4 regions of the Agrobacterium sp. 22-226-1 genome follow, and region 1 is predicted to be linked to each of the others. Evidence: predicted binding sites of a transcription regulator. Region 1 holds the regulator's gene; each other region holds the start of a gene.
What was found. The regulator LexA, encoded in region 1, represses DNA repair genes until DNA is damaged. The targets are predictions, from matches to a motif close to TGTTCNNNNTGTGTTCNG.

Region 2: ACQZ5K_RS22365 (PA0069 family radical SAM protein) is a predicted target of LexA. The motif match lies at 3,270-3,287, and genes of this name have one in related genera.
Region 3: ACQZ5K_RS08170 (putative DNA modification/repair radical SAM protein) is a predicted target of LexA. The motif match lies at 3,690-3,707, and genes of this name have one in related genera.
Region 4: ACQZ5K_RS01205 (YifB family Mg chelatase-like AAA ATPase) is a predicted target of LexA. The motif match lies at 4,273-4,290, and genes of this name have one in related genera.

What each region holds. Positions count from the first base shown of each region.
Region 1 covers NZ_JBNWCP010000003.1:144,596-152,411, reverse strand. The annotation lists gene ACQZ5K_RS06480 (transketolase) at 1-45, shown strand, start outside; gene ACQZ5K_RS06475 (transketolase family protein) at 42-1,073, shown strand; gene ACQZ5K_RS06470 (TRAP transporter substrate-binding protein) at 1,195-2,202, shown strand; gene ACQZ5K_RS06465 (TRAP transporter small permease) at 2,323-2,856, shown strand; gene ACQZ5K_RS06460 (TRAP transporter large permease subunit) at 2,853-4,112, shown strand; gene lexA (transcriptional repressor LexA) at 4,360-5,082, shown strand; gene ACQZ5K_RS06450 (glutathione S-transferase family protein) at 5,356-6,033, shown strand; gene ACQZ5K_RS06445 (ComEC/Rec2 family competence protein) at 6,054-7,816, opposite strand, start outside.
Region 2 covers NZ_JBNWCP010000016.1:70,575-78,390, forward strand. The annotation lists gene ACQZ5K_RS22345 (DUF6656 family protein) at 1-65, shown strand, start outside; gene ACQZ5K_RS22350 (L-threonylcarbamoyladenylate synthase) at 119-1,096, shown strand; gene ACQZ5K_RS22355 (FAD-binding oxidoreductase) at 1,147-2,580, shown strand; gene ACQZ5K_RS22360 (glycosyl transferase) at 2,595-3,113, opposite strand; gene ACQZ5K_RS22365 (PA0069 family radical SAM protein) at 3,403-4,560, shown strand; gene ACQZ5K_RS22370 (ribonuclease HII) at 4,897-5,550, shown strand; gene chrA (chromate efflux transporter) at 5,607-7,004, opposite strand; gene ACQZ5K_RS22380 (chromate resistance protein ChrB domain-containing protein) at 7,009-7,816, opposite strand, start outside.
Region 3 covers NZ_JBNWCP010000004.1:15,969-23,784, reverse strand. The annotation lists gene ACQZ5K_RS08180 (GGDEF domain-containing protein) at 1-852, opposite strand, end outside; gene ACQZ5K_RS08175 (UdgX family uracil-DNA binding protein) at 1,004-2,452, opposite strand; gene ACQZ5K_RS08170 (putative DNA modification/repair radical SAM protein) at 2,452-3,684, opposite strand; gene greA (transcription elongation factor GreA) at 3,906-4,382, shown strand; gene ACQZ5K_RS08160 (glycosyltransferase family 4 protein) at 4,472-5,527, shown strand; gene ACQZ5K_RS08155 (Lrp/AsnC family transcriptional regulator) at 5,559-6,026, opposite strand; gene trxB (thioredoxin-disulfide reductase) at 6,293-7,267, shown strand; gene ACQZ5K_RS08145 (LysR family transcriptional regulator VtlR) at 7,292-7,816, shown strand, end outside.
Region 4 covers NZ_JBNWCP010000001.1:234,051-241,866, forward strand. The annotation lists gene ACQZ5K_RS01180 (ABC transporter permease subunit) at 1-394, shown strand, start outside; gene ugpE (sn-glycerol-3-phosphate ABC transporter permease UgpE) at 406-1,248, shown strand; gene ACQZ5K_RS01190 (sn-glycerol-3-phosphate import ATP-binding protein UgpC) at 1,259-2,386, shown strand; gene ACQZ5K_RS01195 (cupin domain-containing protein) at 2,470-2,982, shown strand; gene gshB (glutathione synthase) at 3,227-4,186, shown strand; gene ACQZ5K_RS01205 (YifB family Mg chelatase-like AAA ATPase) at 4,372-5,904, shown strand; gene cysK (cysteine synthase A) at 6,116-7,084, opposite strand; gene ACQZ5K_RS01215 (LysE family translocator) at 7,225-7,816, opposite strand, start outside.

The DNA.
Region 1 (7,816 bases):
TGGAAGCTGGCGCTTAACGCCCTTGAGGAAGGACGGCCGCAATGAGTGCAGCAGCCCCGCAGAAGCGCCTGACCACATCGGCGATGATCGCCTCCATCGCCGCCGAAGGCCAGCCGACACGGCCTGCTCCCTTCGGTCGCGCCCTTGTTCAGCTGGCGAAGGAACGCGAGGATATTGTCGGCCTCACCGCCGATCTCGGCCAATATACCGACCTGCATATTTTCGCCAAAGCCTTTCCCGAGCGCTTTTATCAGATGGGCATGGCCGAACAATTGCTGATGAGCGCCGCCGCCGGTCTGGCGCGCGAAGGCTTCGTGCCCTTCGCGACCACCTATGCGGTCTTCGCCGCCCGCCGCGCCTATGATTTCATCGCGATGGCGATTGCCGAGGAAAACCTGCCGGTGAAGATCGTCTGCGCCCTGCCCGGCCTGACGACGGGTTACGGCCCCAGCCATCAGGCGACCGACGATCTGGCGATCTTTCGCGCGCTGCCGAACATGACGATCATCGACCCGTGCGATGCGACCGACATAGAAGGCGCGGTGCCGGCCATTACGGATTACAACGGCCCCGTTTATATGCGCCTGCTGCGCGGCCAGGTGCCGGTGGTGCTCGAAGAATATGGCTATCGGTTCGAACTCGGCAAGGCGAAGCTTATCCGCGATGGTGCGCAGGTCCTTTTCATATCGTCCGGCATATTGACGATGCGGGTTCTCGAAGCGGCTGCCCTGCTTGAAAAAGAGGGTGTCGGCTGCGCCGTGTTGCATTCCCCCACAATCAAGCCGCTCGATACCGCCTCGATCTTCGCGGAAGTGGACCGGGCGGATCGTCTGGTCATCGTGGCGGAAAACCACAGCGAAATCGGCGGGCTTGGAGAGGCCGTGGCGATGGCGCTGATGAAAAGCGGCCGGGCGCCGCGCCTGCAACACATCGCCCTGCCCGATGCCTTTCTGGATGCAGGCGCTCTGCCCACCCTGCATGACCGCTACGGCATCTCGACGGCGATGATCGTGGCGCGCGCAAGGGCGTGGCTGGAGAATGAAAGTTTTGAAGTACCGCACGGTTCGGTCTAAAGGCTGAAGCTGAAACATGGTGCGGAATCAGCCGGGGGGAGCCGGCGGTTTCAAGGGAGTGGAGCGCGTTATCCGCGTGGTCGGACAACGCCGAGGGTGTTTAAATCCAGGGAGGAGAAAAATGAGTATTTCCATCAACAGGCGTATGTTCCTGACCGGTACCGGACTGGCGCTGGCTGCGCCGGCCATTCTGACGACGGCCCGCAACGCCCGGGCCGCCACGACGCTGACGCTCGGCCATGGGGCTGCGCCGGGCAATCCGCGCACGCTGGCGGCCGCGAAATTCGCGGAACTTGTTGCCCAGAAAACCGAAGGCCGCGTGGCGATCAATGTCGCCGGTTCGGAAACGCTTGGCAGCGACGCCGCCATGCTGACCAGCCTGCGCACCGGGGCGCTGGATTTCACCGCCAACAGCCAGGGTCCGGTTTCGAGCGTTGTTCCAGAACTTGCGGCGCTCGGCCTACCCTTTCTGTTCAGCAACGCCGATCAGGCTATCAAGGTGCTCGAGGGCGATGTCGGCGCATCGCTCGATGCGCGTTTCCAGAAGGTCGGCATCGTGCCGCTCGACTGGTGGGACAACGGCATCCGCCATGTCTCCAACTCCAAACACGCCATCACCAAGCCGCAGGACGTCGCGGGCCTGAAAATCCGCACGCCGGCCGACCCGATGACCATGGATATTTTCAAGGCGCTGGATGCGGCGACGGTTCAGATCGCGTTTGGCGAACTCTACATCGCGCTTCAGCAGGGCGTCGTCGACGGGCAGGAAAATCCGCTGGTGAATATCGAAAGCTCCAAGCTTTACGAGGTCAACAAGCATATCAGCCTCACCGCCCATAAGTGGGAGTCCACCCCGTTCCTGATGTCCAAATTCGCCGAGGGGCGGCTGGGCAAGGATTTCGAGGCGGTCAAGGCGGCTGCGAAGGAGGCAGGCGCGCTTCAGCGCAAACTCTCGGCGGAAAAGGCAAGCGCGTCTCTGGCCGCCTTCAAGGCCAATGCCGCCATCGAGGTGGTGGAAGACATCGACCACGCCGCTTTCGCGAAAGCGACCGCGCAGGTGCTGGAGACATGGAAGCAGAAGCCCTTCGGCGATTTCGTCGCTGAGCTGGAAAAGGCCGCCAAGGGCTGACGATCAGGATGCCGGGCCGGTTCATGCCGCCCGGCGTCGCCTTCATGTCCACCGACAGGATCGGCGGGAGCCTCGCTCACGCCGACATTCATACGGTTTCAGTTTTCAGGAGATGCGCCAATGCTCGAAGGAGCCTTGTCCGCCGCCAATCGCGTTGACAGTTTCATCGCCATCCTCTGCCGCATCGTCATCGTGGCAACCGGCATTCTGCTCACGGTCATCATGACGGCAAACGTCATCGTCCGCTATCTATCGACATCCGGCGGGCTGGATTTTGCGGAAGAACTGCCGACCATGCTGTTTCCATGGTTCATCGTTGCCGGCATTACCCTTGCCGCGCAGAGCGGCGCGCATATGGCGGTTGAATGGATCTATGACAAGTTCGACGAACGCGGCAAGGTGGCGGTTCTGCTGTTCGCCAATCTCGTGACGGTCGCAAGCTTCGTCATTCTCGCGCAGCAGGCGCTTGTCGTCGCCGAGATCGCCGGCGCGGAAATCAGCCCTGTGCTGCAACTGCCCAACAGCATCGGATATTATTCCATCGCCTTCGGCGCGGCACTGGTCTCGATCACCACCGCAACGGCAAGTCTACGCATTCTCTCCGGCGGCTGGCATGCCCGCCCGCACGGTGCAACCGAGGAGATGCCGCTATGACCATCGTGATGATCATCGCATTTTGTATTCTCATGATGATTGCGGTTCCGGTCGGTTATGCGCTGATCATCTCTGCGGGCGTCGCCGTGCTGTGGAACGGTTATGTGCCGCTCTCGATCGTGGCGCAGCAGGTTTACGACCAGACGCAGTCTTTCCCGATGCTGGCGCTGCCGTTCTTCATGCTTGCGGGCACGCTGATGCTCGGCGGCAAACTTGGAACCCAGCTTCTGGAGCTGGCCTCCAAGGCCATGCAGCGCTGGCGCGGCGGCCCGCTTTCCACCACCGTCATTTCCTCGGTCGTGTTCGGCGGCGTTTCCGGCTCGGCGGTCGCCAATGCGAGCGCACTCGGCTCGGTGCTCATTCCATGGCAAAAGCGCCAGGGCTACCCCGCTCCCCTCTGTGCGGCCAACAATGCCACCTCGGCCGTCATCGATGTGCTCATTCCGCCGTCGATCCCGATGATCCTCTATTCGCTGGTCAGCGGCGTCAGCATCGCCAATCTGTTCATCGCCGGCATTCTGCCGGGCCTGCTCATGGCGGTCGGTTTCATCTTCGTCTGCTGGGCCATTGCCGTGCGGCGGGGCTATGCGGTGCGTGACGAAAGCATCCGCAAGCGCGATCTGGCGCTACTTGCATTCCGCAGCCTGCCGGCGATCCTCCTGCCGATCCTGATCATCCTCGGCCTGCGCTTCGGCTTTGCAACGCCGACCGAAGTGGCCGTTCTTTCCGTCGTCTATTCGCTCGTGCTCAGCATCTTCTTTTATCGCGATCTGACGTGGAAGCGTTTCTGCGACAATTTCGTCGAGGCAGGCTCTGCAACCGGCGTCGTCATGCTGGTCATCATGGGCAGTGCGGCGGTGGGCTGGGTGCTCACCTTCGATCAGGCGCCCCAGCATTTCGCCACCTGGGTGGCGGAGAATATCTCCAACCCGATCCTGATCATTCTGATGATGAACGTCCTGATGCTGATCATCGGCATGCCGCTCGATCTGCCGCCGTCGATCCTGCTGCTCGGACCGATCTTCGTGCCGCTTGCGGATATGATCGGGCTCGACCGGGTGCAGCTCGGCATGATGATGGTGATCAATCTCGGTATCGGGCTCTATACGCCACCGATCGGCACCACGCTCTTCATCTCGTCCTCCATAGCCAGAGCGCCGCTCGGCGCGACGACGAGGGAATTGTGGCCGTTCTTCACCATGGCGATGCTGCTTCTCATCGCAGTCAGCTTCATTCCTGCGCTCACGATCTACTGACGTTCGGCCCGTAGCAAATCGGCAGCCAGAAACCACCGGTCGGTCTCCACGGTCGGTGGTTTTAGTATTCAAGACGTGCCGCCTACGTCGTTAAATCTGCTTTGTTCATGGTTTCGACGATCAAATCACGATCTGCGATGCACCCTTCACGAAATTTTAGGGGATTGCGGAACACATATGGAACATATAGTGTTCGTTCTGTATTTGTTTCGCGACTTCAACGACGATTCTCAAGGGTGTTTTCCTCATGCTCACGCGCAAACAGCAGGAATTGCTTCTCTTCATTCATGAAAGAATGAAAGAGTCCGGCGTGCCGCCCTCCTTCGATGAAATGAAGGACGCTCTCGATCTTGCATCCAAATCCGGCATCCACCGGCTGATCACCGCACTCGAGGAGCGCGGCTTTATTCGCCGGCTACCTAACAGGGCGCGGGCGCTGGAAGTGATCAAATTGCCTGAGGCCTATGCTCCGGGTGCAAGGCCGCAGCGCGGCTTCTCGCCGAGCGTCATCGAAGGCAGCCTCGGCAAGCCAAAGACGCCGGAGCCGGCCCCTGCCCCCAAGGCGCCGGCCAATGATCTCGGTGGCGCCGTCACCGTGCCGGTCATGGGCCGTATCGCCGCCGGTGTGCCGATTTCCGCCATCCAGAACAACACCCATGATGTGGCCGTGCCGGTCGACATGCTCGGCTCGGGCGAACATTACGCTCTTGAGGTCAAGGGCGACTCGATGATCGAAGCCGGCATTTTTGATGGCGATACCGTCATCATCCGCAACGGCAACACGGCCAATCCTGGCGATATCGTCGTAGCACTGGTGGATGATGAAGAAGCGACCCTGAAGCGTTTCCGTCGCAAGGGAGCCTCCATCGCACTGGAAGCCGCCAACCCCGCCTATGAGACCCGTATTTTCGGGCCGGATCGGGTGAAAATCCAGGGCAAGCTGGTTGGGCTGATCCGGCGCTACCATTAATTGGCAGCCCGCTTTTTTCGCTAAGGGCGTCATCGAGACGATGGCGCTCCCTTTGAGGCATCTTGGCTTGTTCTCTGGAACAGAGCGGCTCTGCGGAAGTAAAGAGAGGGGGTTTTTCGCCCTCATCTCCGGGCGGTGACGTAGATATGCCTCCTTCTCCCTGCCCTCACCTTGCCATTCATCAACGCGGCTTATGGGAGCCATGGATTATTTGCAATATTCCAAGGGCCATCCGCCGGTATAGAAATGCGCGTCATATCGGGGAAACACGTCATGTATGATCTTTATATCGCCAACAAGAACTATTCCTCATGGTCGCTGCGGCCGTGGGTGTTGATGCGCACGCTCGGCATCGCCTTCGATGAAAAACTCGTTCCCTTCGGCGAAGGCGTTTCCTTCTCCACCTTCTCGCCGACCGGCAAGGTGCCCTGCCTTGTCGATGAGGGCGTGACAATTTGGGAAACGCTGTCGATCGCCGAATATCTGGCGGAAAGACATCAGGGCGTCTGGGCGAGCGACAAGCAGGCAAGGGCCTGGTCACGGTCGGCGGCGAGCGAAATGCATGCGGGCTTTTCCTCGCTGCGCAATCTCTACCCCATGTCGGTCGGCATTCGCGTAAAACCGAAGGGTGGCGATACCGGGCTTGCGGCCGATATAAAGCGCATCGATACGCTGTGGAGCGAAGGACTCGCGAAATTCGGCGGGCCCTTTCTTGCCGGCCAGAAATTCACGGCGGTCGATGCCTTCTTCTGCCCGGTGGCATTTCGTTTCCAGACTTATGGCGCGGAACTTTCCCCCGCAGCGAAAGCCTATTGCGACCGGCTGCTCGCCCTTCCCGCCATGCGCGAATGGTACGAGGCCGGGCTGAAGGAAGTCTGGCGCGATGTGGCGCATGAAGAGGAAATTAGCGGGATCGGCGAATTGACCGCGGATCTGCGCATCAAGGCCTGACGACCCATGCTGGCGGCGCTCTATTGCGATGCCGCCAGCAACCGCATGACGGCATCGGGCACGTCGCGATCGAACCGGCCGCTTTTCCAGTCGTAATAGCGATGTTCGCTCCAGGGCCTGTCCATGCCGGCGATTGCGGCGCGCAGCCTGCCGACTACCCCTGCCTGATCGCTGCCGGCGAAGTCCATTTCCAGCGAACCGATCCGCCGCAGGATATCGCGGTTCAGCAGAAGTGCGCCCGAGCGGCATTGCGAGAAGGACGTTCTGCGGGAGACGATAACGATATCGGCGATATCGCAAGCCTTTCCGGCAAAGCGGCCATCTTCCAGAACGATGATCCATTCGCCGCTTCCCGCGCGCGCAACGCACCATGTGCCTTTGCTGCAGGTGAAAACACCGGGCTCGGCGTCTCTCAGGGCCGCCGTCATCTGCCGTGCAACCGCGCTCATCTCTTGCGGATCAAGCTTCGCCTTCGGGGCCAAAGCCACGGTGTTTGCCGTGGCCTCGGTCTTTAGAAAGACCGGCGGCACAGGCTGTTCCGGTAAAAGCAGCGCCCTTTGCCATTGGCCATAAACGAAACCCTGCGGCTGAGCCTTCGTCGTGTAGGCTTTGCCGTCCTCCAGCAGCGCCACCAGCTCGCCATCCTCATGAACAAGCAGGTCGGGCAGATCGCGATAGGCCATGGCGGATGACAGGCCGAAGGCGAGGAGCAGAAGCGGCATGCCCAGAAGCGCAAGCCGGCTGCGCAGCAATGTCAGCAGCAGAAAACCAGCCGAGGCAAGTCCCAGAAACCACCCGTGAGGCCGGCCCGTCGCAGCGCTTCCGCCCCAGGACGCCACTTCCTGTGCAACCTCGATGACGAGGGCCATGCCGTAACCCATGACCTTCAGAAATGGAGCGTCGAGCCCGAAAGGCATCAACAGCATGGCGACGAGGCCGAAAGGCATGACAATCAGCGACATCAGCGGCATGGCGGCCAGATTGGCGAAAAGTCCATAGGTGGTGACACGCTGAAAATGCTCGACCGAATAGATTGCCGTCGAAAGACCGCCGATCAGCGACGTCGTGATGACACCGCCAACGATGGCGCCCGCCGTTTGCGCCACCGTCATCCATGCCGGTTTGCGCCCGATGAACAGACGCTCGCGATCAATACGCCAGCGGCTCCAGGCGGCATAGGACGCGACGAGCGCGATGGTCGCGGCAAAAGACATCTGGAAGCTCGGACCCATGATTTCCGAGGGCGAAAAAGCGAGAATGACCAAAGCGGAAAGCGCAACATTCCTGAGGCTGAGCGAGGGTTGATCGAACAGCACAGCGATCAGCATCACCGACATCATCAGCCAGGCGCGTTCGGCGGAAACGGCGAAACCTGAAATCAGGTAATAGGCAAGCGTCATCAAGAGCGCGGCGAAAGCCGAAATCTTCTTCACGGGCCAGCGCTGCGCGAATGCCGGAAAAAGGCTGAAGGCAAGCCTGAGTCCTACGAAGAATATGCCCGACGCCAGCGCCATGTTGAGCCCGGATATGGCGACGATATGGGCAAGGCCGGAGAGCCGTAACGCTTCCATCGTTTCGGCGGATATGGCCTGTCTCTCATCGGTGACGATGGAGGCGGCGAAGGCTCCCGCATCGCCACCGATGGTGTTGCGGATGCGTTCGGCAATGGCGGTGCGAAGGCCATAGAGCCGCATGTCGGCCCATTCCTGCCAGCCCGTCTTCGCGTCGATGCCGGGTGAAGTGAGCGTCTGTGGCGGCTTGTAGAAGAATCCGGTCGCGCCTA
Region 2 (7,816 bases), on a different contig from region 1:
TGAAAAACGTGCTCATGCTCGGCGCGCGGTCCGAGGAGATGCGCAGGATCATCAAGGCGATATAAAACTTTCCATAAGCCTCTGAAATACGCTATTGACCGCCCTGAAAGGCAGCATCATGGCGCGTCATATCGATATAGACAAAGAGCGGGAAACGGCCCTGCAGGCATCTGTGGCGGAGCTTGCCGCCGGCCAGCCCATCGCCCTGCCGACAGAAACGGTCTATGGCCTTGCCGCCGACGCCACCAATCCGGCGGCGATTACCCGCATTTACGAGACAAAAGGCCGGCCGCAATTCAACCCCCTGATCTGCCACATGGCCGATATCGCCATGGCCGAACGTTACGCCGTCTTCGACCCCATATCGCTGAAGCTGGCAGAAGCCTTCTGGCCCGGCCCGCTGACGCTGGTGCTGCCGCTGAAACCGGCAAGCGACATTCATTCGCTGGCGACAGCCGGTCTCGATACGGTCGGCATTCGTGTGCCGCAGGGTTTTGCCGGCGATCTGATCCGCCGCTTCGACAGGCCGCTCGCCGCCCCCAGCGCCAATAGTTCCGGCAAGATCAGCCCGACAAGTGCCTCCCATGTGGAGGCGGATCTCGGCAGAAAGATCAATCTCATTCTCGATGGCGGTGCGGCCGCCGTCGGTGTCGAATCCACCATCGTCAAGGTGGAAGAGGATGGCCGGGTGCGGCTGCTTCGTCCCGGCGGCATCGTCACCGCGGACATAGAGCGCATTGCCGGCAAACGGCTCGAACGGCCGAAAAAAGCAGCCGCCGCCATTGAGGCGCCGGGAATGCTGGCCTCGCATTACGCGCCGGGTGCGGCCGTGCGCCTTCACGCCACATCGGTTCTGCCGGGCGAAGCGCTGATCCGCTTCGGCGGCATCGCCATCGCCGGCGAAGAGACGGCGCGCACCGTGCTCGATCTCAGCCCCTCCGGCGATCTTTCCGAGGCCGCCGCCAATCTGTTCGATTATCTGAAAGCCGCCGATGCGAGCGGCGCAGACATGATCGCCATCACCGCCATTCCCACCCATGGTCTCGGAGAGGCGATCAACGACCGCCTTTCCCGCGCCGCCGCGCCGCGAGGCTGACGGCACCCAATCCTTTCGCCCATGTTTCAAAAGACAGCGAGACGCCGCCCATGACGACCACCGCCATCCCCTCCTCCGACATCCTCGACCGCTTCACCGCCATTGTCGGCGAAAAGAACGCGGTCCGCGACCCGGCGGAAATGGCGCCGCGCCTCGTGGAAAATCGTGGGCTTTATCGCGGCGCCTCGCCACTACTCATCAAGCCCGGTTCGGTTGAAGAAGTTGCCGCCATCCTGAAGCTCGCCAGCGAGACCGGCACCGCCATCGTGCCGCAGACCGGCAATACCGGCCTCGTCGGCGGCCAGACGCCACGCGCCGAAGGAACGGACATCATCCTGTCGCTGGAGCGCATGAACCGCGTTCGCGATATCGATCCCGTTGCCAACATCATCGTCGCCGATGCCGGCTGCATTCTCGACGACATCCACAAGGCTGCTGATTCCGTGGAGCGGATGTTCCCGCTGTCGCTCGGCTCGCAGGGTTCCTGCCGCATCGGCGGCAATCTCGCCACCAATGCCGGCGGCACGGCGGTACTCGCCTATGGCAATATGCGCCAGCTTTGCCTTGGGCTGGAAGTGGTGCTGCCGACCGGCGAAATCTGGAACGGGCTGCGCCGGTTGAAAAAGGACAATACGGGTTACGATCTGCGCGATCTCTTCATCGGCTCCGAAGGCACGCTTGGCATCATCACGGGTGCGGTGCTGAAGCTCTTCCCGAAACCGCTCGGCCATCAGGTGGCCTTTGCGGGTCTCGGCTCCACCGAGGACGCGCTGAAGCTGTTCGAGATGGCCTCCAATCTCTGCGGCACGGCGCTGACCGGTTTCGAACTCATGCCGCGAATCGGCGTCGAATTCACCGCCCGGCATATTCCCGGCGTGCGCGATCCCCTGGAACAGCCGCATGACTGGTATGCGCTCATCGATATTTCCACCTCCGACTCGGCCGAAACGGCGGACAGCATGATGCAATCGCTGCTGGAGCGCGGTTTTGAGGCCGGGCTGGTTCAGGATGCGGTGATCGCCGCGTCCGAAGCGCAGCGGCAGGCGCTCTGGCATATGCGCGAAAGCATGTCGGAGGCGCAGAAACCCGAAGGCGGCTCGATCAAGCACGATGTTTCCGTTCCGGTGTCGAAAATACCGGAATTCATGGCGACGGCGGAAAAGGCGGTTCTTGCCGCCATACCCGGCGCCCGCGTCTGCGCCTTCGGACATCTGGGCGACGGCAATATTCACTACAATATTTCCCAGCCGGTGGGTGCCGACAAGGCCGAATTCATTGGCCGCTGGCGGGACATGAACGAGATCGTGCACGGCATCGTGCTGTCGCTCGGCGGTTCCATTTCGGCCGAACACGGCATCGGGCAATTGAAGCGCGATGAACTGGCCGCCATCCGCCCCGGCATCGAAATGGAACTGATGCGGCGTATCAAGCACGCTTTCGACCCCGCCGGCATCATGAACCCCGGCAAGGTTCTGGCCGGGTAAAGCGGCCCCCGAGGTTAGGCCGAGGCCCGCAGCGCCCAGGCGGGCACCATTTCCGCATTCAGCCGGCGCGGTTTCTGCGCGCCGACAAATTGCGTCAGGCTCATGCCCGATTTCGCAATCGACACGGCATGCTTCTTTGGCAGAAGATACCCGTGTTCCAATGGCGGAATACGCCGCAGTATACGGCTGAGGACATTGCGCCGGTGATAGCGCGAGGGCGAAAAGCGGGCCGGCTGCGCGCAGATCGCCACATATTCGAGAATCTCGTCGATCCAGCCCGCCTGCGGGCGCGCGCCCGGCTCGATCAGAAGCAGCCAGCCGCCGCGTGCGGACTTCACGACGTCTTCGATATCCCACTGCCCATAAAAACGGCAGCCGGCGGCATCGGCGACGCGCGACGATCCATCGCGCGAACCGTGATCGAGAATCACAACATCGCTTACAAGCCCTTCCACGGCCCCGGTTACAAGCGCAGACAATGTGTGCGCCAGTTCCGGCTCGTGATCCCGGCATTCCATTATGACTGTCAACATCTGCATAGCTCTAACGCATCGCACAATAAATTGCCACTATGCTCATCGCTGTAAAATCCAAGGCTGTCCTTGCCACCGACCGCAAAGTCTGCGGACGTGGCCGTGCCTGTCGCGGCCACGCATCCATCTCTGGAGAACGAGCCGAATTTGCAATTTTGTTCTTGTATTGTTCTCATTCCTGATGTAGGAATTTAATCATTCGGAAGGCGGTAGAAAGCCTGTCCGGACGGAAACGGTTTAGGGCGTTGAGCGTGCCTTGAGAGGCGTGCGGCGTCCTGGGAGCATCCAGATGAGAAACCATACGCTTTCGGGGCAAGCTGCCTTCCAGCCGAGCCATATGCCGGATATTGCCAATGCGCTGGCCGATGCATCCGGCCTGCGCATCGAGATCGACCGTCGTCGCGGCCGTGGCGCCGGGCTGAACCCGGATGGGCGCTTCGAGACCCTGCAGCACGAGGTTTTCGACGATGGCTGGCAGACACTCGAGGACATGCCGGAGTTCCGCACCGAGGTGCAGGTGGAAAAGCCGCGCAGCATCATCACCCGCAATGAATCGCCCGACATCCCCTTCGACCGCTCCATCAATCCCTATCGCGGCTGCGAACATGGCTGCATCTATTGTTTCGCCCGTCCCACGCACAGCTATATGGGGCTTTCGGCCGGGCTGGATTTCGAAGCCAAGCTCTTCGCCAAGCCGGATGCGGCGAAGCTGCTGGAACGGGAACTGGCGAAGCCGGGCTACAAGCCCCGGGTGATCGCCATCGGCACCAATACCGACCCCTATCAGCCAATCGAGCGCGAATGGCGCATCATGCGGCAGATACTGGAAGTGCTGGCCAAGGCCGATCATCCCGTCGCCATCGTCACCAAATCGGCGCTGATCAAGCGGGATATCGATATTCTGGCGCCCATGGCCAAAAAGGGGCTCGCCAAGGTCGGTATTTCCGTCACCACGCTGGACCGGAAGCTAGCGCGCAACATGGAACCGCGCGCCGCCACGCCGGAGAAGCGGCTGGAAGCCGTCAAGGCGCTGACCGAGGCCGGCATTCCCGTGGCCGTGATGATGGCGCCTGTCATTCCGGCGCTCAACGATCATGAGATCGAGCGTATTCTCGAGGCCGGCAAGGCCGCCGGCGCCACCGAAGCGTCTTATGTGCTTTTGCGCCTGCCGCTGGAGGTGAGCCCGCTGTTCCGCGACTGGCTGCTGCGCAACTATCCGGACCGCTACCGTCATGTCATGTCGCTGGTACGCTCCATGCGCGACGGCAAGGATTACGACGCGGAATTTGGAAAACGCATGAAGGGCGCCGGCCCCTATGCCTGGCAGATCGGCAGGCGTTTCGAGATGGCGACAAAAAGGCTCGGCCTCATCCGCCGCGGCATCCACCTGCGCGACGATCTCTTCGTGCCGCCGGGCGGTGCAGGCGTGCAATTGTCGCTGCTTTGAAAGACCGATGCTGAAAACAACTCCGCCTGATCGAAGCACCATACGGAACGTGCGGCGATATCAGGCAGAATATGACAGGGAGCTGCGGCCTCTTTTTTAGACCGGCCACGCTCCCACGAAATGCCCGGTAGGTTTTCCCTGGCCCGCCGGACATCGCCCCCGGAACCGCCGCCTCGCGTGCGATCGTTTTTCCTCCGCCGCCCCGTTGGAGGATCAAAGGTCATGATGACCTTCGGGGCACGGTGAGCCACGCCCCTTGACCCCGGCTCACCGCGCCTGTCATCGCCCGCTTCCGGGGGCTTGCAGGAGATCGGGTGTGTGTGCCAGTTTCGCCGCATGAAACGCACGGCCACACCCGATTCTCCTGCTCTTTTTGATCTTGCCGATACCGGTCCGGATTTTTCCTTCGAACTGGAAGCGAAAAAGAAGGGCCTCTGGCCCGTGGCCGGCACGGATGAGGCAGGCCGGGGACCTCTGGCCGGACCGGTGGTTGCGGCAGCCGTCATTCTCGATCCGGACAATATTCCCAAGGGGATGGACGATTCCAAGAAGCTGACGAAGCAGAAGCGGGAAAGCCTGTTCGTACAGATCATGGAAACCTCGATCGTATCCGTCGCCTCCTCCGGCCCCGGCCTCATCGACAGCATGAATATCCTGCGCGCCAGCCTCGACGCCATGCGCCGCGCCGTGCTCGGTCTCGAAATCTCCCCTGCCCTTGTGCTGGCCGACGGCCGCGACCGCCCGCCCGGCATCGCCTGCGAGGCCAAAGCCGTCATCAAGGGCGATTCCCGCTCCCTCTCCATCGCCGCCGCCTCGATCATCGCCAAGGTGACCCGCGACCGGATGATGGAACGCGCGGGTGTGGTGCACACATCCTATGGCTTTGAAGGCCATGCCGGTTACGGCACGCCGGCCCACCTGCGCGCCATCGAAAGCCACGGGCCTTGCCCGCTGCACCGGATGAGCTTTCGGCCGCTGAAGCGGGATTGATCGTGAATGAAGGTCCGGCAATCACTTCCGCGATAGGCCAAAGCGGACCCCGGGTTTCAAAATATCGATCGCCAGGCAATTCCAAGCGCTGCAGAAAGGGCCAGCGTGACTATCACGGACAGCTTGAGCCGGAAAATGGCGAATGCCGCGAGCAATGTCAGGACGAGCGACGGCAACAGGAGTGATGAGAAGACTGGAACATCCAATGTCAGCGGGCCGAGGGCCATGGGTCGGACTTCCTCGAACAGCACGTGAAGTCCAAACCAGACCGCCAGGTTGAGGATCACACCGACGATGGCCGCAGTGATGGCCGACATCGCCCCGCCAAGCGCCGCGTTACCGCGCATCTTCTCGATGAAGGGCGCGCCAGCGAATATCCAAAGGAAACTCGGCACGAAGGTTACCCAGGTCGTCAGGATCGCTCCGAGAGTGGCCGCCGCCAGCGGCGACAACGCCCCCGGATCGCGGTAACCTGCGAGAAAGCCGACGAACTGCGTTACCATAATGAGAGGACCGGGCGTCGTCTCGGCCATACCGAGACCATCAAGCATTTCTCCCGGACGAAGCCATCCATAGTTTTCCACCGCAGCCTGAGCGACATAGGCGAGCACTGCATAGGCGCCACCGAAGGTGACGACAGCCATCTGGCTAAAGAACAGACCCATCTTCGAGAACACATTGTCCCAACCGAGCACCAGGATCAGCGTCGCGACGGGAATAAGCCAGAGCGCCGCAAGAGTGCCAGAGGTTTTGAGCGACCAGGCAAGGTTGGGTCTGGCGTGAAGGGGAATGTCTTCGCCGAGGATGGAATCCCTATCTTCGAGTATCTTGCCCGATCCCGACTTGTGTCCGCCGTTTGCCTTGAAGGCGGGAAGCCCTGCCCGCCCCCCGAAGCAGCCGATGATTGCGGCCGCAAGGATGATCAGCGGAAAGGGCACGTGGAGGAAGAAGATCGCGACGAAGGCGGCGGCCGCCATGGCGACCATCACATTGTTTTTCAGCGCCCTGCTGCCGATCCGAAAGACCGCCTGAACGACAACAGCGAGGACCGCGCATTTCAGCCCGAAGAACATGCCCTCAATCGCGGTGACGTCGCCGAAGATAACGTAGACGTAACTGAGCGCCAGGATGGATAGAAACCCCGGCAGGACGAACAGCAGGCCGGCGATAATGCCGCCCCTGGTCTTATTCAGCAGCCAGCCGATATAGATGGCAAGCTGATGAGCCTCCGGCCCAGGCAGCAGCATGCAGTAGTTGAGGGCATGCAGGAAGCGGTGTTCACCCACCCAGCGCTTCTCGTCGACGACGATGCGGTGCATTACTGCTATCTGGCCTGCTGGGCCGCCGAAGCTGAGCGCTGCCACGCGCGCCCATACCTTCACGGCTTCGGAAAGCGGAACGATGTCGTCTTCGCCCGCATCCAGGCGGACACTGGTCTTTGCAAGGTCGGTCATGGTCTCATGCCTTCCTCGGGTTGGGCCAGTTGTGGGTCTCCTCGGTTGCATCACGGCACCATCTGTAAAACGCATCGTAGAGCGTCATGCCGGCCGCGAGTTGTTCGAGGTCGTCGTTGAACATCCGGGATAGGCCGAGCGAGGCGGCAAGCAGTCCCGGCACTTCGGGGGCGAGTTCAGGTCTGGACGTATCTGCTCCCCGGACGATTGTCGCGAGGCGGAGCATGGGTTCCGTCGCAAGGCCGAATTCCTCGACCATGACGTCGAAGGTGCAAAGCTCGCCACGGTGGCTCCAGTAGACCTCTTCAATGTCGAAGGGCGTGGCGTTGAAGCGATCGGCGACCGCTGATACTTCCGCCGCCGCTACAAACAGGAAGACCGCCGAAGGATCGACGAAGCGCCGGATCAGCCACGGGCAGGCGATGCGGTCGATTTTCGGACGCGAGCGGGTTACCCAGACCGTCCGGCCACGGCTGTCGCGGGGCGGCAGCCTGTCGTCGGGGACCAGGGCCGCTTTCGACGCACGCCAGGCTTCGAAGCCGCCCTCGAGAACCTCGGCGGCACCGCCAACCGCACGAAGGTGAGCGGCCACGCCGTGACCGAGCTTCTGGCCTTTCTGACAGAGGACGACCAAAGGCCCGGTAAGCCCTTCGGCCCAGTCCGTCACCTGGCGGTAGTCGCGCCGAACCGCTCCCGGTATGAGGCGGGGATCAGCAGCGAAGTCCTCGTCAGTGCGGACGTCGATAATCGTCGGCGCGTTGGGCGTGCCGATAATGCGATTGAGCTTTTCGGGCGTGATTTCAAGAAATGAC
Region 3 (7,816 bases), on a different contig from region 1:
GATGCTGCCGCCGATGCGCTTCGCCACTTCCTGCAGCACACTATCGCCGACGGCGTGGCCGAAACGATCGTTGATCGACTTGAAGTGATCGATATCCAGCAGCATGGCCCCATCGGCCGGATCGGGCGTCGCAGGCATGGTCTGGAAAAAGAAACGCCGGTTCTTGACGCCCGTCAGCGGGTCGGTATTCGCAAGAACCAGCAGTTTTCGTTCCGACCGCTCGGCCACGAGCATCATCACGAACAGGGCAATGGCGAAGTTCAGCATGATGATGAAGAAGAACGCATTGACCAGATTGATGGTGGCAAAATCGGGGAAAAGCACGCTTTTCACCACCGATAGCGAAATGAGACCGGAGACGCCGGTGATGCCACCCAGCGCCAGGCGGGACAGCAGCGGCTCTCTGCGCCATCTGGCAAAAAGTACCGATGCCCCGGCGAGATAGGCAAGCGATGCGCAGCCATTGAAGAGCGCCGCGCGATACGCATTATTGTCCGCCACCTGCTGCGCGACCACCATCGCCAGTACGGAAATGAGGCAGACAATGGATACGGTCCGTCGGTCGACGGAACGCCCATCGCTCAATGCCTTCAAGCCGAGCCAGATCAACGCGTAACCCACAATACCGAAAACGACACTGCCGAGCCGCCACAGGGCCGGCGACAATATTCCCCATTCGCCGTAACCGGCAAGCGTGGAGCCAATCGCCATCGAGGCGAAACCCGCCGCAAGGGGGACGGGACCGCGCAAGCCGCGATTGGTCATTTTCAGATAGATAAAACTCAAAAGCCCAACGATATAAGAACACTTTTGCATCAGTATGACTGTCGCAAGGTCGAGTTCACCCAACATGATTTGCCCATACGGTAAATAAATTCGGAGAACTTAATTATAATATTAAGTATAAAATTTCAATAAAAATAACTGATAAATAATCAGTAAATGATACTACTGCAAGTTAAGGCTCGAATATTGAATAAATCTCAAGCGCGTGAATGGAAATTTATTCGAACATCCTAATAAAACTAATGTCCTTTTTGAACCGCATCGTTTCCGCCTCTTTCACCTGCCCATCGGCAAGGCGCAGGAGATAGGACGGATGCACGGTGACAAAAAGCGTTCGGCCTTCCTCCATCGGCAGAGGACGGCTCCGAATCTCCGAGAGCTTTTCCTTGCCGCCGGTCAGCGCATAAAGCGCCGTTGCGCCCATGGCAACGATCAGCTTCGGCCGGACGAGCGCGATTTCCTGATTGAGCCACCAGCGGCATTGCTCCACTTCGCCCGCGTTCGGCCGCTGATGGATGCGCCGTTTGCCGCGCGTTTCATATTTGAAGTGTTTGACAGCATTGGTGACATAAAGCTTTTTGCGCTCGATACCGACATCGGCAAGAGTCCGGTCGAAAAGCTGGCCGGCCGGACCGACAAAAGGCTTGCCGGCGAGATCTTCATGATCGCCCGGCTGTTCGCCAACGATCATGATTTCCGCATCCTCCGGCCCCGAACCGAAAACCGTTTGCGTGGCGCTGCAATGCAGGGGGCAGCGGGTGCAATGGCCAGCCTCCCGCGCCAGCGACGCGAGCGTGCCGTCCGGCACGGGTTGCGGCATCTCCCGTGCAGCGGCCGCAGCCTGCAGACGATGGTGAAAAGGCTGCGGCTGGCTTGCCGCCCTGGCGGCCATCTCCAGCACCCGCGCCTCCGCGCCGAGGATGAGGTCGGGAATGAGATCGGCTTCCGGCAGGTTCTTCCAGTATTTCTTCGGCATCTCCGCCGTCATGGCTTTGATCTTGAGGCGCGCCGGATTGAATATATTGGCATAATAGGTCCGCCAGAGTTCATCCGTCTCGTCCGTCAGATCAGGCTTCGCCGCCGCCTCCCGTGAGGTTTGCAGCTCGCTTCCATCCCATCGGGCGGACCCTTTCGGCGTGGCGATCAGCCAGTCCATATCGGTAAACCGTCGCTGGAAAAACGCTGCCGTTCGCTCGACGATGAAATGATCCGGCTCGAACCAGGCCACGAACCGCCGTCGCCCGCCCTGCCCCTGCGGCAAGGGCAACTCCTTGAAACGGACGAAGGCCGTCATCTTGTGACAATCCCGGCGCACCGATTTCTCGAGCAAGCGGGCCTCTGCAACATCCGGATCGGACTTGAACTGCAACAGGGCGCGATCCCGCTTCAGCCGCCACAACAACCGGTAAAGCAACGCAAACCGGCGGGGATCGCCATGGCAGATGACGGCCTGCGCCAGCGCTACGAACGAGGCCGGAACGGAAACCTGCCCATTGCCGGCATCGACCGTCGGCAAGGGCTCGCCGGCGAAATCCAGCAGCCCTGCCCCGTCATCCCGCAACCGCCAGTCAATCGTCTCCGGCGGAATATCGGCGGCAAGGGCCGCACGCGCGGCATCGCGCCACTCGCCGAAATCGCCCCGACCTTCCAGAACCGGGCCATACATCACAACAGCGATAATTGTTCGGGCTGCGGTGCAAACATCGCCCGCAAATCCGGCCTCTCGGTCAGCTTGCCCGGCGTCCAGCCCTCGGCGACGATGAAAGCCTTCACCTTTTTCAGGGAAACGCCGAAACGCGCGATATCCTCCAGCCGCAGCCGCCGGAACCGCCGTGACGAGAGAACGGAGGCCACCGTCTTGGTGCCGAAACCGGGCACGCGCAGCAGCATTTCCCGATCCGCCGCATTGACGTCCACCGGGAAACGGTCGCGATGTTTCAGCGCCCAGGCGAGTTTCGGGTCGATATCGAGATCGAGCATGCCATCGCCCCCGATTGCCGTTATCTCGCCGATATCGAAGCCATAAAAGCGGTACAGCCAGTCGGCCTGATAAAGCCGGTGTTCCCGCATCAGCGGCGGCTTGATGAGCGGCAGGTTTTTCGACGAATCGGGAATGGGGCTGAAGGCCGAATAATAGACGCGCCGCAAACCGTAGCTGCCATAAAGCCGGGCGCTGGTGGAGAGAATGGTGCTATCGTCAGCGCCATCCGCCCCCACGATCATCTGCGTGCTCTGCCCGGCCGGCGCAAAGCGCCTGGTCTTGCGTGTCCGGACGGTCGGCTCCCCGGCCTCCTCGATCTTCAGGCGGATATCGGCCATGGAGCGGCGAATATTGACGGGCTGCTTTTCCGGCGCGAAACGGCCAATGCCGCTATCGGTCGGCAATTCGATATTGATCGAGAGACGATCCGCGTAAAGCCCTGCCTCCTCGATGAGCCTGGGCGATGCTTCGGGAATGGATTTCAGATGAATATACCCGCGAAAACCATGGGTAACCCGCAACTCCCGCGCCACGCGCACCATCTCCTCCATCGTATGATCGGAGGAACGGATGATGCCGGAGGACAGGAACAGCCCTTCGATATAGTTGCGTCGGTAAAACTCCAGCGTCAGCCAAACCACCTCTTCCGGCGTGAACCGCGCCCGCTCGACATTGCTGGAGGAGCGGTTGATGCAATAGGCGCAATCATAGATGCAGAAATTGGTGAGCAGGATTTTCAAAAGCGAAATGCAGCGCCCGTCCGGCGCATAGGCATGGCAGATGCCCGACCCTTCCGTGGAGCCCAGACCGCCCGATGCTGCGGAGTTGCGTTTTGTCGTGCCGCTCGATGCACAGGAGGCATCGTATTTCGCCGCGTCGGAGAGAATGGCCAGCCGTTGCCTGATCGACTTCTTCATGGCGATGTTCACTATATGTTCCACAGGCGAATGTCAATGACATAGGCTAAGTAATTGATTACGCAATAAAATATGCACACCTCAAATTTGCTGGCATTTCGCTGTCGTCTTCTGATATAGTCGGCTCAGTTATGATTTTGGCATGGTTCCGGAGTTCCCCTCCGGAACCTGTTTCTTTTTGTGTCTGCAAGTAACGCGACCGGAATGCGAAGGATAAAAAAATGGTAGAAAAAGTACCGATGACTCAGGGTGGATTCGTCAAGCTGCAGGAGGAGCTGCGCTGGCGCCAGCAGGAGGAACGCCCCCGTATCATCGAGGCGATTGCGGAAGCGCGCGCCCATGGCGACCTTTCGGAAAACGCCGAGTACCATGCTGCCAAGGAAGCACAGAGCCACAATGAAGGCCGCATCACCGAACTCGAAGACCTGACCGCACGTGCGGAAGTCATCGATCTCTCCAAGATGTCGGGCTCGAAGATCAAGTTCGGCGCCACCGTGAAGCTGGTGGACGAGGATAGCGACGAGGAAAAGACCTATCAGATCGTCGGCGACCAGGAAGCCGATGTAAAGGCCGGCCGCATCTCCATTTCCTCGCCCATCGCCCGCGCGCTCATCGGCAAGGAAGTCGGCGACAGCATCGAAGTCAATGCTCCGGGCGGCGCCAAGGGCTACGAGATTCTCGCGGTTCAGTGGGGCTGATGCTCTCACGCGCAATGCGCCCCATGCGGGCGCATTGCTTTTTTGACGTCTTCAATCCCCCGAATTAGTCGCAAAGACGGAAGCCCATCTTGTCCCACGTCAGTCTGAAAGATGTGCAGGTGCTTGCGCCGAACTTCAAACGCAGGCTCTCCGGCGTCACCTCCACCATCGTTCAGCTGATACCGGTGCAGAACCGGCTGGGACAGAAGGTGGCCGTCATTGGACCGGGTTTGCCGCCGCATCTGCCGCATGTGCGCTTTCGCGATCTGTGGCGGCTCTGGCAAAACGGCCCGCAGGGCGGCCCGCGCATCTGGCATGCCCGTCGCAACCTCGAAATGTTGCCGGGTCTTTTCATGCGTGACGTACTGCGCATGAAGGTGAAGCTGCTGTTCACCTCGGCCGCGCAGAGGCGACATTCCGCCTATACACGGTTTCTGATTTCGAAGATGGACGCCGTGGTCGCGACCAGCACCCGCTCGGGCTCGTTTCTGGAAGTACCCCATCGCGTTGTCATGCATGGCGTCGATACCGACCTGTTCCATCCGGCAACCGGCCCGGAAGACACAATCGCGGCAACCGGCCTGCCGGGACAATATCTCATCGGCTGTTTTGGACGGGTGCGCCACCAGAAGGGCACCGATCTCTTCGTGCGCGCCATGATCGAGCTTTTGCCCGCCCATCCGCAATGGACAGCCATTGTTTCCGGCCGGGTAACGGCGGAACACAAGGCTTTTGCCGAGGCACTCGAGGCCGATGTCAAGGCCGCCGGCCTTTCGGACCGCATCGTGTTTCAGGGTGAGGTGGACGACATCAAGCCCTGGTACCGCCGGCTGACGCTCTATGTCGCCCCATCGCGCAACGAAGGTTTCGGCTTGACGCCGCTCGAGGCCATGGCATCGGAAACGGCCGTCGTCACCAGCACCGCCGGCGCCTATGAGGAAATGATCGTCAAGGGCGAGACAGGCTCAGTCGTCGAGGCGGGTGACTATGCATTGCTGAGGGATGCGATAAGGACCTATCTTGCCGATCCGGCTCTGGCCGAGAGCCATGCGAAGGCCGGGCTTTCGCATGTACGCAGCACATTTCCGCTTGAGAAAGAGGCCACGAGTCTCGGCGAAGTCTATGAGGCTTTGCGGCGCGGGTAACGCGTCTTAAGGCAGGAACAAAACCTGCCGCTCAGATTTCCACAAGACCTACGCGCTTGACCTGCCGGATGGTGAGCATGGTGCGCACCGTATCGACATTTTCGTCCGCCGTCAGAACCTCGATAACGAAATCCTGAAACTCGGTCAGGTTCTTCGCCACGCAATGCAGCAGGAAATCGCTTTCACCCGATACCATCCAGGCCTGCCGCACCAGCGACCAGCCAGCGGTTGCCGCCGCAAAAGCCTTCAGATTGCTGTCCGACTGGCGCTTGAGGCCGACCATGCAGAAGGCGACGAGATCGAAACCGAGCTTCGGCGCGTTCAACATGGCGTGATAACCCTCGATCACGCCCGCCTCTTCCAGCTTGCGGACGCGCCGGAGGCAGGGCGGCGCGGAAATACCGACCCTTTCGGCCAGTTCCACATTGGTCATACGCCCGTCGCGCTGCAATTCGCGCAGGATTTTCAGATCGATGGCATCGAGTTCGACGCTGGTCACGGAGGAGTACCTCGTTAAGCTGTGGAACTTCCTTGTACTATTCGGCGCGGGATTCGCAACATTATGCCACCGCCCGGTCACAAAATTGCGCGCGCATCCACAACTGCCTTGTTGGTAACGCAAGGCTGCCCTTGAATAAAGACACTAGACAACCTTAAATACCGGGCAACGAAGGGGTTGTGGCCTGTCCGCCGTCGTGCGGCTCCAGGGCCCGGTGCCGAAAGGCGCTGCCAGGGAAAGGCCCCGCTATTGAAAGGAACGCTTCCATGTCTGCCCGCCACACGAAGGTATTGATCATCGGCTCCGGTCCCGCCGGTTATACCGCAGCGATCTACGCGGCCCGCGCAATGCTCAAACCCGTGCTGATCGCCGGCATGGAACAGGGCGGCCAGCTGATGATCACCACCGATGTCGAGAACTATCCGGGCTTTGCCGATCCGATCCAGGGTCCGTGGCTGATGGACCAGATGCTGAAGCAGGCAACGCATGTGGGCGCGGAAATCGTCAGCGACCTCGTCACCGAAGTTGAAACCAATGTACGGCCTTTCGTGGTCAAGACCGATTCCGGTCAGGTCTGGACCGCCGACACGCTGATCATCGCCACCGGCGCCAAGGCCAAGTGGCTCGGCATTGAGAGCGAGCAGCATTTCCAGGGCTTCGGCGTTTCCGCCTGCGCCACCTGCGACGGTTTCTTTTATCGCAACAAGGATGTGATCGTGGTCGGCGGCGGCAACTCCGCCGTGGAAGAAGCGCTGTACCTCGCCCATATCGCCAAATCGGTCACCGTCGTGCACCGTCGCGATAGCTTCCGCTCGGAAAAAATCCTGCAGGAACGGCTGTTCGCCAAGGAAAACGTCAATATTCTCTGGAACACGGAAATCGCCGAAATTACCGGTGTACCCGCAAAGCCGCCTATGCCGCCTTCCGTTTCCGGCGTGAAGCTGCGTGACACCAAGACCGGTGCGATCAGCGAATTCCCCATCGACGGCGTCTTTGTCGCCATCGGCCATGCGCCGGCGGTCGAGCTGTTCAAGGGCAAGGTGAAGCTGAAAGACAACGGCTACATGTGGACCGCCCCCGATTCCACGGCGACCGACGTGGAAGGCATTTTCGCGGCCGGCGACGTCACCGACGACATCTACCGTCAGGCGATCACCGCCGCCGGCATGGGCTGCATGGCCGCGCTGGAAGCGGAACGTTATCTCACCGCGCATCAACCGCTTGCTGTCGCAGCGGAATAACCGAAAGGCAGGGTAGGCATGGCAATGCCATTGGACTGGGATAAACTGCGCATTTTTCATGCGGCTGCCGAAGCGGGGTCTTTCACCCATGCTGCCGACAAGCTGCATTTGTCCCAGTCGGCCATCAGCCGTCAGGTCAGCGCGCTGGAGCAGGATGTCGGCGTCAAGCTGTTCCATCGCCACGCTCGCGGCCTCATCCTCACCGAACAGGGCGAGTTGCTGTATCGCACCGCCCATGACGTGCTGCTGAAGCTTGAAACCGTCAAGATGCAGCTCACCGAAACGACGGAGAAGCCGAGCGGCAAGCTGCGTGTGACGACCACCGTCGGTCTCGGCCAGGGCTGGCTGACGGACAAGGTGCAGGAATTCCTGCAGCTCTATCCGGAAATGTCGATCCAGCTCATCCTCGACAATGAGGAGCTGGACGTGAATATGCGTCACGCCGATTGCGCCATCCGCCTGCGCCAGCCGCAGCAGTCAGACCTCATCCAGCGTAAGCTGTTCACGGTGCACATGCACGTCTATGCCGCGCCGTCCTATATCAACCGC
Region 4 (7,816 bases), on a different contig from region 1:
GGTCTGGAAGCAGATCCCTTACAACTTCATTTTCTTCCTCTCCGGTCTTCAGGGCGTTCCGGTCTCCGTGCGGGAAGCCGCCGCCATCGACTGCCGCTCGGGCTTTCGCCGGTTCTGGACGGTGATCATGCCGCTTCTGGCGCCCACGGCCTTCTTCCTGCTGATCATCAACATCACCTATGCGCTCTTCGACACATTCGGCGTCATCGACGTGATGGTGAAGGACAAGGCGGCCAACAACCCGATCACGCTGGTCTACAAGGTGTTTCTGGACGGTTTCCGCGGCAATGACATCGGTGGCTCTTCGGCCCAGTCCGTCATCCTGATGCTGGTCGTCTTCGTTCTCACCATCATCCAGTTCCGCTTCATCGAAAAGCGCATCCATTACAATTGAGGGAAAATACCATGTACAAGACAAAACCCCTCGATCATCTGGTGCTGATCATCGGCGCGCTGTTCCTGATCTTGCCGGTCATCGTGGCCTTCATGACCTCCACCCACACCGCTGCGGAAATCCACCGCAGCGGTCTGACGATGGTTCCCGGTGACAATTTCATTGAGACTTATGAAAAGGTCCTGACCCAGAAGGGCGGCTTCACCGGGCAGATCACGGGTCTCAACATGGTGCTGAATTCGCTGATCCTCGGCATCGGTTTTGCCGTCGGCAAGATCGTCCTGTCGATGACGGCGGCCTATGCGATCGTCTATTTCCGCTTCCGTTTTGCGACGCTCGCCTTCTGGATCATTTTCACCACGCTGCTTCTGCCGCTCGAAGTGCGCATCATGCCCTCCTACGAGATGATGAGCAAACTTGGCCTTCTGAACTCCTATACCGGCCTCATCGTGCCGCTTCTCGCTTCGGCGACGGGCACCTTCTATTTCCGGCAGTTCTTCAAATCCGTGCCGGAGGAGTTGCTGGAGGCTGCCCGCATTGACGGCGCAGGGCCGGTGAAGTTCTTCATCGACGTTCTCATCCCGCTGTCCCGCACCATGATGGCGGCGATCTTCATCATCATGTTCGTTTATGGCTGGAACCAGTATCTCTGGCCCATGCTGATGACGACGGATGAGGGCTTCTTCACCCTGATGCGCGGTATCAAGTCGATCCTGCAGGTCTGGGTCGGCTCGCAAATTCCCGATTACAACGAAGCTTTCGCGCTCGCCGTGCTGGCCATGCTGCCGCCGGTGCTGATCGTCGTCATTTTCCAGCGCTGGTTCATCAAGGGCCTGACCGAAAGCGATAAATAAGGAGACCGAAATGGCCGCGATAGAAATCAGTCAGGTCTGCAAGGATTATCATGGTGGCGTGCGCGCCGTGCACCACGTCGATATCGACATCAGGGACGGGGAGTTCATCGTTCTGGTCGGCCCCTCCGGCTGCGGCAAATCCACGCTCCTGCGCATGGTCGCAGGGCTTGAGGATATTTCCGAAGGCACGGTGAAGATCGGCGACCGGGTGGTCAATCAGGCCGATCCGGCCGACCGGGATATCGCCATGGTGTTTCAGAACTACGCGCTTTACCCGCATATGTCGGTGCGCCAGAACCTGGAATATGGGTTGAAGAACCGCAAGACGCCGAAGACGGAGATCGATGCGCGTGTGGCTGAAGCCGCGCGTATGCTGCAACTTGAGCCCTATCTGGATCGCAAGCCGCGCGCCCTTTCCGGCGGCCAGCGGCAGCGTGTCGCCATGGGTCGCGCCATCGTGCGCAAACCGGCGGCCTTCCTGTTCGACGAGCCCCTGTCCAATCTCGATGCCAAGCTGCGCGTTTCCATGCGCGGCGAGATCAAGCGCCTGCAAAAGCGTCTCGGCACCACCTCGATCTACGTCACCCACGATCAGCTGGAAGCCATGACGCTCGCCAATCGTCTCGTGGTGCTGAATGGCGGCCGTATCGAACAGATCGGCGCACCGCTCGATGTCTATCACACCCCTGCTTCGACCTTCGTTGCGAGTTTCATCGGCTCTCCCGCCATGAACCTGCTGAACGCCGAATTGCATGGCGATAGCCTCGCCATCGGTCCGTCGCTCTTTGCGCTCAACGGTTTCGCACCTGCCTCCGGCTCCGTGACGGTGGGCATGCGGGCGGAAGATTTCCGCCTCGCAGCGGCAGGTGAGCAGGGCTTCCCGCTTCGGGTCGATTACATCGAAGAACTGGGTTCGCAGCGCCTTATCCACGGCATGATCGGCGACCAGAACCTGACCGTGGCCTTCCCGCCGGATGTCGAGGTTCCGTCTGCGCTCTCCGTCACGATCGCGCCGGAAAAACTGCATTTCTTCTCCAGCGAAACCGGCAAGCGCATTGCCGGCAAAGCCGAGCAGCTGGGCTGTGCAGCCCGCGCAAATGGCGACGGCCTGAGCGCATCGCAGAAATCGGTGCGATGACTAAAATTGCGCCGATTGTCAAAACCGCTTCGTTACGATCCCGATGATAGAAGACCTCCAATATTTCACGGGGGTTTTCTAATATGTCCTTCAAAATGATGTTCGCTGCCGCGGCAACCATGGCGATCCGCACGGTGCCGATTTTGCCGGCCTATTTGCGCCGGTCAAAAGACGAGGCTGTCGTCAGCGCATCCTGCACCGATCTGCGGCTTCAGCCGGCCCCCATCAATCCGGAATGGATCATTTCCGGCAACCCCCAGGCGCGCGCGGCGGATCATTCCAGAAGCGGCGACCGCGCTTCCAGCACCGCCATGTGGGATTGCACGGCGGGTGAGTTCCGCTGGTTCTTCGGCTGGGATGAAACCGTCTATATTCTCGAAGGCGAAGTGCATGTGACCGCGGAAGACGGTTCCATCAGTATCCTGCGGGTCGGCGATGTCGCCTATTTCCCTGCGGGAACATGGGCCACCTGGCGGGTGGATGATTATGTCCGCAAGGTTGCCTTCATGCGCCGTCCGTTCCCCAAGGCGCTGGCTTTTGCCTATCGTGTCAAGAACAAGCTGTTTGCCGGCCGTTCCTATAAGCTGGCGGCCTGAACCCATAAAACATTCCAGTCGGCGGGTGCCTGCATGGCTTCGCCGACGGAATTGTGAAGGTTCAATAAAACTCACACAAACCACCGCTTGCAGCAGTTGCCTTTGAATGGTCGCTGCCCTACATCTTCAGGGTTTTCTGAAGCATTTCCGGGTTTCTACCGGTCCTGCAGGGAAGCTTGAAAAGGCGAGGCAATGGGCACCGCGGGCCGACAAGGCGTCCGCATGCTGCAAGAGGAACATGCGCATGGCGAAGATCAAGAACGTCGCGATCCAGATGGATCATGTCTCCGGCATCAATATCGCCGGTGACTCCACCTTCGCCATGAGCCTTGAGGCGCAGGCACGCGGATACCGGCTGTTCCATTATACACCTGAGCGCCTTTCCATGCGCGATGGCAAGATTTACGCCACCGTCGAGCAGATGGAACTGCGTGACATCAAGGGAGACCATTTCTCGCTGTCCGAACCGGAGCGCGTCGATCTGTCGACCATGGATGTCATCCATCTGCGTCAGGATCCGCCATTCGACATGGCTTACATCACCTCGACCCATCTGCTGGAACGCATTCATCCGAAAACGCTGGTGGTCAACGATCCCGCCTGGGTGCGCAATTCGCCGGAAAAGATTTTCGTCACCGAATTCGCCGATCTGATGCCGAAGACGCTGATCACCAAGGATGTGGAGGAAATCGCCCGCTTCCGCAACGAAATGGGCGATATCATCCTCAAGCCGCTTTACGGCAATGGCGGCGCCGGCGTCTTCCATTCCGCGCGCGACGACCGCAATTTCTCTTCTCTGCTGGAGATGTTCGGCCAGATGTTCCGCGAGCCTTATATCGCCCAGCAATATCTGCCTGATGTCCGCAAGGGCGACAAGCGTATCCTCCTGGTGGATGGCGAACCGGTTGGCGCAATCAACCGCGTGCCGGCGGAAAACGACGCCCGCTCCAACATGCATGCCGGCGGTCGGCCGGAACCGACGGAACTGACGGCGCGCGAGAAGGAAATCTGCCGCCGCATCGGTCCTGCCTTGCGGGAACGCGGTTTCCTCTTCGTCGGTATCGATGTGATTGGCGACTATATGACGGAAATCAACGTCACCTCGCCGACCGGCATACGCGAAGTGCGGAAATTCGGCGGTGCGGATGTCGCAAGCCTGTTGTGGGATGCGATCGAGAAAAAGCGCGAAGCGCAGGATTTCTGAGGCGAGCTTTCGCCGGTCCAGCTTTGTTCCGCGAGTACAACTAGACACAACTAAAATACATCGCCAGCGAGAAATTGTTCGCTGAATGTTCTTGTTTTATTCTTTGCCCTGTGGCACGTTGCTTGCGGGTGGCCGCGATAGGGCATGAAGCTCTGACTAGCGCGGCCGGTTTGCGGGGGCAGGCCATGGTGGCAAGGGTCAATACGGTTGCATTTCAGGGCATAGAGGGTGTGCCCGTCGAGGTGCAGGTCATGGTCGCGCCGGGAAAGGTGGGCATCCAGATTGTCGGCCTGCCCGACAAGGCGGTGGCCGAAAGTCGCGAGCGGGTGCAGGCCGCCCTGCATGCCTCCGGTCTGGCGCTGCCGGCAAAAAAAGTCACCGTCAATCTCGCACCTGCCGATCTGCCCAAGGAAGGATCGCATTTCGATCTTCCCATTGCGCTTGGCCTCATGGCCGCTTTGGGCGCGATACCGGCAGAAATGCTGGCACGTTATGTGGTTCTCGGCGAACTCAATCTCGATGGCACCATCGGTATGGTTTCGGGCGCCCTGCCGGCGGCGATCGGCGCCAATGCGCTTGGCAAGGGGCTGATCTGCCCGGCTGAAAGCGGGCCGGAAGCGGCCTGGGCCGGCGCCGGTATCGATATTCTCGCCCCGCGCAGCCTGATTGCACTGGCCAATCATTTTCGCGGCACCCAGCTTCTCTCGCGCCCGACGCCCGCCATTCGCGCCAACCCGGTCAATCTGCCGGATTTAGCGGATATCAAAGGACAGGAGAGCGCCCGGCGCGCGCTGGAGGTGGCAGCCGCCGGCGGACACAACCTGCTTATGGTCGGTCCACCCGGCTCCGGCAAATCCATGCTCGCAGCCCGCCTGCCTTCCATCCTGCCGCCGCTGGAGGCGGCGGAATTGCTGGAAGTTTCGATGGTCCATTCCATCGCCGGCCAATTGTCCGGCGGCAAGCTTTCGGACCGCAGGCCGTTCCGCACCCCGCATCACTCCGCCACCATGGCGGCGCTGATCGGCGGAGGGCTTCGCGCCAAGCCGGGTGAGGCTTCGCTCGCCCATCACGGCGTTCTTTTTCTGGATGAGTTCCCGGAATTTTCGCCGCAGGTGCTGGATGCATTGCGCCAGCCGCTGGAAACGGGCGAATGCGTCATTGCACGGGCCAATCATCGCGTCAGCTATCCGGCGGAAATCCAGCTCGTTGCGGCGATGAACCCCTGCCGTTGCGGCATGGCGGGAGAGCCGGGTTTCACCTGCGCCCGAGGCCCGCGTTGTGTGACGGATTATCAGGCCCGCATTTCCGGCCCGCTGCTGGACCGTATCGATATCCGCATCGACGTTCCCGCCGTCTCCGCCGCCGATCTCATCCGCCCCGTCGCGTCCGAGCCGAGTGCGGCGGTCGCCGCCCGTGTCGCCCGGGCACGCCTTGCGCAGCAGGAACGTTACGCGGCGGCGGGATTTGCCGCCATTCGCACGAATGCCCGCTGCACGACGACCCTGATAGAAAAATATGCTGAGCCGGATGCGTCCGGGCTGCAATTGCTGCGCGATGCGGCCGAGCGGCTGAAGTTCTCCGCGCGCGGTTATCACCGCATTCTCAAGGTTGCCCGCACCCTGGCCGATCTGGATGGCAAACAGACGGTCGGCCGCATCCATGTGGCGGAAGCCGTGTCCTATCGTATCGCTGGCGAAAGGCTGACGGCGGCGGCCTAGAGCATTTCCAGTAAAAGCACGAAGCCGTTTTTGTCAGGAAAGTATGCCAAGGAAGTAGAGAACGTCTAACGATTCCGTTTAAACCGGATATGCTCCAGAAGGTCGCCTTTTGTGCCTTCCCTGAAAAAACACTGTGCCGCCAGCGGAGCCGGCGGCACATAAGAATATTCGCTAATCTGGCGCGCGACCGTACCGCGCTTGAAAGCGTGGCTTAAAGTCCAAGGCCTTCGAAAAGCGCTGTCGAAAGGTAACGTTCCGCAAAGGAAGGAATGATGACGACGATGTTCTTGCCGGCATTTTCTTCCCGCGCGCCGACCTTGATTGCCGCCGCCAGCGCCGCACCCGAGGAGATGCCGACCGGCACGCCTTCCAGCCTTGCCGCCAGACGTGCGGTTTCGAAAGCCTCGTCATTGGTCACGGTGACGATCTCGTCATAAATGCCGGTATCGAGGATGGCGGGTGCAAAACCGGCGCCGATGCCCTGAATCTTGTGCGGGCCGGGGTTGCCGCCCGAAAGAACCGGGCTGTCGGCAGGTTCGACCGCAATGACCTTCACCTCGGGCTTGCGGGATTTCAGCACCTGACCCGTGCCAGTGATCGTGCCGCCGGTGCCGATACCCGAGACGAGAATATCGACCGTGCCTTCGGTGTCGTTCCAGATTTCTTCAGCCGTCGTCTTGCGGTGAATATCGGGATTGGCGGGGTTTTCGAACTGCTGCGGAATGATGGCGTCAGGCAGCGTTTCGGCCAGTTCCTGCGCCTTGGCGATGGCGCCCTTCATGCCCTTGGGACCTTCGGTCAACACCAGTTCGGCGCCGAGCAGGGCCAGCATTTTCCGGCGCTCAACCGACATGGTTTCAGGCATGGTCAGGATCAGCTTGTAGCCCTTCGCAGCGGCCGCGAAGGCAAGCGCGATGCCCGTGTTGCCGGAGGTCGGCTCCACCAGCGTGGTCTTGCCAGGGGTGATCTTGCCCTGAGCTTCCAGAGCTTCGATCATGGCGACGCCGATGCGGTCCTTCACGGAGGCGATGGGATTGAAAAATTCGAGCTTGGCGAGAAGGTTGGCCTTCACGCCCTTCTCTTTCGCCAGCTTGTCGAGCCGCACGATCGGCGTGTCGCCGATTGTTTCCGTAATCGAGGAATAGACGCGTCCGCGTCCGGGCTTTCTGGCTTCGGGCATGATGCTCTCCTGTGTAAGACCGCAAGATTTGAGCGGCAGAATAGGAGCAATAGCTTTCGCAAGCTAGCGAACGTTCGTCCTAATATCCCTAGATTGCAGGAATAATTTCACGATAAATCGCGTAAATGCACGAATTTGTTTTACGTGCTGCGGATCGCGATCATGGTCGCGGTTCCGGCCAGAATACCCGCCGCCGTGCGGTTGAGGATCGTCAAGGCGCTCGGCCTTTTCAGGAGGTTACGCGCCTTGGCCGCAAGCAGGATGTAAGGCAGGAGAACCGCCATCAGCACGACGAAGGTGATGGCGAGAAGTGTCGCATATTCCGAAGGGCCGATCATGCGGATATCGATCAGCGTCGGCACCAGCGCCACATAGAACAGCATGGTTTTCGGGTTGCCGAGCGTGATCAGCAGTCCGGACAGGAAGGACATGGGCATGCTGGTGCTTTTCTTGGCCTTCAGCTCCTGCGGCAGCAGGCCGGCGGTCCAAAGCTTCCAGGCAATATAAAGGAGATAGGTCGCGCCCGCGAATTTCAGAACCATGAAGGCTTCCTGAAAGGTCTGCGCGACGAAGGCCAGGCCCAGGATCACAGCGGTCAGGTAAATCATGTCGCCCAGCACCAGCCCGAGACCCATGAAGAAGGTTTCGCGAAAGCCCGAACCCAGCGCCCGCGCCACGATCGCCGTCATGCCGGGGCCGGGAATGGCGGCGGCGATGAAGAGGGCGGTGGCA